DNA from 2 places in the Luteibacter aegosomaticola genome. Region 1 is predicted to be linked to the other one. Evidence: riboswitches for the same ligand, from Rfam matches in the RefSeq annotation. Region 1 holds a riboswitch; the other holds the start of a gene.

Evidence for each region. Region 1 has a riboswitch for thiamine pyrophosphate ahead of L2Y96_RS02900 (TonB-dependent siderophore receptor). Riboswitches for the same ligand answer to the same signal wherever they lie in the genome.
Region 2: it holds a riboswitch for thiamine pyrophosphate, as region 1 does, so the genes downstream of both, thiC (phosphomethylpyrimidine synthase ThiC) here and L2Y96_RS02900 (TonB-dependent siderophore receptor) in region 1, are expected to answer to the same signal.

Annotation. Positions count from the first base shown of each region.
Region 1 is NZ_CP095741.1:649,930-652,318, reverse strand. It holds gene L2Y96_RS02900 (TonB-dependent siderophore receptor) at 1-1,251, opposite strand, end outside; TPP riboswitch at 1,312-1,407, opposite strand; gene L2Y96_RS02895 (phosphotransferase enzyme family protein) at 1,410-2,389, opposite strand, start outside.
Region 2 is NZ_CP095741.1:4,397,340-4,399,728, forward strand. It holds gene thiC (phosphomethylpyrimidine synthase ThiC) at 1-1,063, opposite strand, end outside; TPP riboswitch at 1,137-1,234, opposite strand; gene L2Y96_RS19720 (TetR/AcrR family transcriptional regulator) at 1,273-1,929, opposite strand; gene L2Y96_RS19725 (protein-L-isoaspartate O-methyltransferase family protein) at 2,287-2,389, shown strand, end outside.

The DNA.
Region 1 (2,389 bases):
GGAGGGGAACACCGGGACCACGGCATCATCGATGTTCGCCGTGCCTACGTAGTCGTAGACATCGGCGCGTTGATCCACGGTGCGTCGGAACGAGGATGCGCCGATGTTGAGCTCATGATCGACCGCACCGGTCGCGAACGTACCCGTAACCGTCGCGCGCAATTCGTCGTTCTGCCGCGTATCGTCAGGGCTGCGGTAGTCGTAGACATCGTAATCGCCGTTCGGGGCGAAGAAGTACCCCGGCGTGGCGCCGCTCGCGCACGAGGCAGCGTAAAAACAGCCATACGCGAACGCCACGTTATCGTCGATGACGGTATGGCTATGCCCTGCCGATACCTGCGCATTCCACTGATCGCTAAAGCGGTAATTGAAACGCAGCGACGTGTTGCTCGAATGGATGCCGACCGGGCGCTGCCACGGCTGATAGCCAAGGAGACGCGTGCGGCTCGGGTGTTGCGGAATCTCGGTACCACCCAGCAGCTGGTAACCCGATGCCGAACGGCCACCACTGGTCTGGTAATCCGTATCGAGCAGCAGGGTCGCCGCATCGGTGATCTTCCAGTCGGCCGCGACGGATACGAAGCTCCGCCGCCCATCCGTGTGCTCCACTGGACCGTGCGTACGTTCGTTCGCTGCGTTCACACGCATACCGAAATCGCGCGTGAACCAGGTACCCAGATCGAGTGCTTCGTACGTGGAGCCGTGCGAATCGGTCCCCACCGTGAGGTTGTGCACCTCGGCGGGCCGCTTGCTCACGTAGTTCACCAGCCCGCCCGGCTCGACCACGCCAGCTTCGAGCCCACCGAGTCCCTTCAATACTTCCACGCGCTCCTTACCTTCAAGCGCAGACAACTGCTCAGCCGACATGATCATGCCGTTGAAACGAAAGCCCGTCGCCAGATCCAGCGGAAAGCCGCGGATCGATACATCCTGGTAGTAGCCGGCGGGCGCGTAGTTGTCGTTGATGGCGGCATCGCCGCGGACGAGTTCGCTAAGCGATCGCGGCTGGCGGTCGTCGATCTGTGCACGCGTGATGACGGTGATCGCTGCCGGCGTGTCGTGCAACGGCGCGCTGCCGAAGCTGCCGAACGTATCCAGCTGGGAATCCGCGGCACGGTAGCCTTCCGTGGTGGTGGCACGGACATCGATGGACGGTAGCGTGCGCGCCTGCTGGGGGGTGTCATCGGCCGCGTGGGCAGCAGCAATGAACGACAACAGGGCAAGGGCAAGCGGGGTACGTTTCGGGATCATGGTCGTCTTCGTGGCGAACGGACGAAGCGACGGCCGGCCACGGACCGCCCAACGACGGATGCCATGGCTCTGCAAGCTCCCTACGCCGGTACTAACCGGGTCAGGTTCCAAGGGACTCTCTCAGCCTGGCAACGCCAGGCACCCCCGCTTCAAGACGCCTATTGAAGCACGAATCGGGCGCCCGCGTGGCGAATGGCGTCGAGCAGCCGCTGGCCCGGCGGCGTGGCGAACCACGCGGCGTGCCCGTGCAGGAAGGTATGCCAGGCCACGTCGGCGTGGTCGCGCCGCCGGGTCATGCCCTCGAAGTACTCCACTTCCGAAAGCGCGAAATCGACATGGACCACGGGCAGCACGCTGGCCAGGACGTCGAGATCGTCGTCACTCAACGGCTTCACGGCGTGATAGCCCTCGAGCAGCGCCAGCGCGAGGTCCGCATGGCCGATCTCGCCCTGCGCGATCTCCAGCCAGGCGATGGCGTTGCGCTCGATCGCCGTGGCCAGGTCGAACAGGGCGAAGGTCGCCGCACTGAGGCCCAGATCGAGAACGTCGATAATGGTCGCGGCGTCGCTCGCATCGCTCCAGCAGAGGTTGGAGACATGCCAGTCCCCATGGGTCCAGAGCCGGGGCTGCCTGCGTACACCTGCGTGGGCCGCGCCCTGCCAGGGCGCCATCGTCGCACTGAGCTCCGCACGCCAGTCGCGGTCGCCGAGGTAGGCCGCGAGCGCCGGGCGCTCGGCAAGCTCCGCCTCTACGGCGGCGACGGGGTCACGGGCACCCAGGATGTCCGCCCGCGCCACCAGGATATGCGTCGCCCGCTGGGGTGCCACGTAGCCTTCCGCGGCCTGGTGCAGGCGCGCCAGCATGGAGCCTGCCGCCCGTGCATGCCGCAGGCCGCCCACCGGTGACCACGAAAAGGCGTCGCGGTAGATATCGTTGCCCTGGGCAGGCGCCTGGATCTCGTAGACCCACTCCCCCATGGCCATGGCGGTATGGCCGGTGACATCCGTGAAGAGCGGCGGCAACGGAATGCCGTGGGCCCGCAGATGGCTGGCGAACGCGTGCTCTTCCGCCAGCGTGGCTGCCGAGCGCACGCTGGCGTGGTGGCGCTTGACGAATACGCGCCCGGAGGCGGTTTCCA
Region 2 (2,389 bases), 1.3 Mb from region 1:
TGAAGGCGACGTCGTACGCCTTCATGATCTCGCAGATCTCCTCGAAGTGCGTGTAGAGGAAATTCTCGCGGTGATGCGACAGGCACCACTTGGCCATGATCGAGCCGCCGCGCGAGACGATGCCGGTCACGCGGCCGGCGGTGAGCGGCACGTAACGCAGCAGCACGCCGGCGTGGATCGTGAAGTAATCCACGCCCTGCTCCGCCTGTTCGATCAACGTATCGCGGAACACGTCCCACGTGAGCTCTTCGGCGACGCCACCGACCTTTTCCAGCGCCTGGTAGATCGGCACGGTACCGACGGGCACCGGCGAGTTACGCAGGATCCACTCGCGCGTCTCGTGGATATGTTTGCCGGTGGAGAGATCCATGATGGTGTCCGCGCCCCAGCGCGTAGCCCACACCAGCTTCTCCACCTCCTCGGCGATACCCGAGCTCACCGCGCTGTTGCCGATGTTCGCGTTCACCTTGGTGAGGAAGTGCCGGCCAATGATCATTGGCTCGGCTTCGGGGTGGTTGATGTTCGACGGGATGATCGCGCGGCCGCGGGCCACCTCATCGCGGATGAAGGTAGGGGCGAGGTTCTCGCGCAGGGCGATGAACTCCATTTCCGGCGTGACGATGCCCCGGCGGGCGTAATGCATCTGGGTGACGTTGGCCCCGCGCATGGCCCGCAGCGGGGTCCGAGGGGCCGGGAAGCGGATGGCGTCGAGGCGGGCGTCGTCGGCGCGGGCGCGGCCGAACGCGGAGGACAGCCCATCCAGCCGGACCACGTCGCCGCGGGCGGCGATCCACGGGGCACGCAGCGGCGGCAGGCCGGCGGCCAGGTCCACGGCATGCGCCGGGTCGGTATACGGGCCCGAGGTGTCGTAAACCACCAGCGGCGGGTTCTCTTCGCCACCGAACAGCGTGGGGGTCTGGGCCTGGACGATCTCGCGCATGGGCACGCGGATATCCGGCCGGCTACCGGCCACATGGATCTTGCGTGAGCCAGGCAGGGGCGTGGTGACGGCAGCGGAAAGCTCGCGGGCGGCGCGGGCGAGTTCGGGGGAGATGGCGTTCATCGGCTTCTCGGCTCTGAGGGAGGGAGAAGCGGACGCACCGCCACGGGCGGCCGGGCGCGCAACAAGGCGCACGGCTCCCGTGGACAAAGCTTCCTACGCCGGTACTGACCGGATCAGGTTCAAAGGGACTCTCTCAGCCTGCGCAACGCGCCGGCACCCCCGCTTCGGGGCCGATTCAAGCACGAAGCGGGGCGGAACGCGAGTGCGGCTCAGCCGCGGGGCGCGTAGGCCCGCATGAACATCTCGACCGCGGCGAGCGCGTTGGTCTTCACTTCCTCGGCGAACTGCACGGCGCAGTCCTCGCAGCCGAACAGGCGGCGGATGAGGAGATCGCCCTTGAGCAGGGCCAGGAACTGGGTGGTGGCGCGGCTGATGTCGCTGACCTCGAGCTGGCCGCGTTCCACGGCATCGCTCACCAGGCGGCTCATCAGCTTGTGCATGCGCACCGGGCCCTCTTCCCACACCAGACGGCCAAAGCGGGGATTACCGCCGGCCTGGCAGTCGGAAAGGATGGCGCGGAACGTGCCGACGGACTCGATGTTCGTTTCCATCTGCGCATAGCGGCTGGCGATGTTATCCAGCGTGGCGCGGATATCGGCGCCAGGGCTGAAATCGAACAGGTCGTCCGGCAGGCGCTCCTGCACGTGGGCGCGGATCACCTCGCGGAAGAGGTTGTCCTTGTCGCCGAAATGGCTGTAGACGGTGAGCTTGGACACACCGGCCGAAGCCGCGACGGCATCCATGCTGGTGCCGGCGAAACCGCCCTGGGTGAAGAGCGCCTTGGCGGCATCGAGGATGGCCGCGCGCTTCTCCATGTCCTTCGGACGCCCCGGGCCCTGGGTCTTCATTTTCGGGCTGGCGTTCATGGCTGCACCTTCACAAACAAAAATTATGACTTTATTATACGCAGCGGTTTAGTTATTTCCAGCGGGCTGTGCATCTTTTTCACACGATAGCAAGCTGGAACACGAGCGGAGCCGCCGTCCTACCTTAGAATAGGTGGGGCCGCCCGCGTGCGGCTTCCATGGTTGCCAGGATTCCCGCCTACCGGCCGTTCAGCCGGCGTGGGGCCTGCCCGGGGGTGACTTCCGTCAGCCCCGCCCGGTGACTTCCGGCACTTAGCCGGGGCGCAGCGGGACCGCAGCCTTTGCCTATCGGGGAAAACGGCCCATAACCGCTTCTCCATCCGACTCTTTTCAGCTTTTCGTACGGGATTGAACACCATGGCGATGAATTTCGAGCAGGCCCGCCAGAACATGGTCGAGAACCAGGTTCGCCCCTGGGAAGTGCTTGAGTACTCCGTACTCGAGACCCTCAAGACCATCC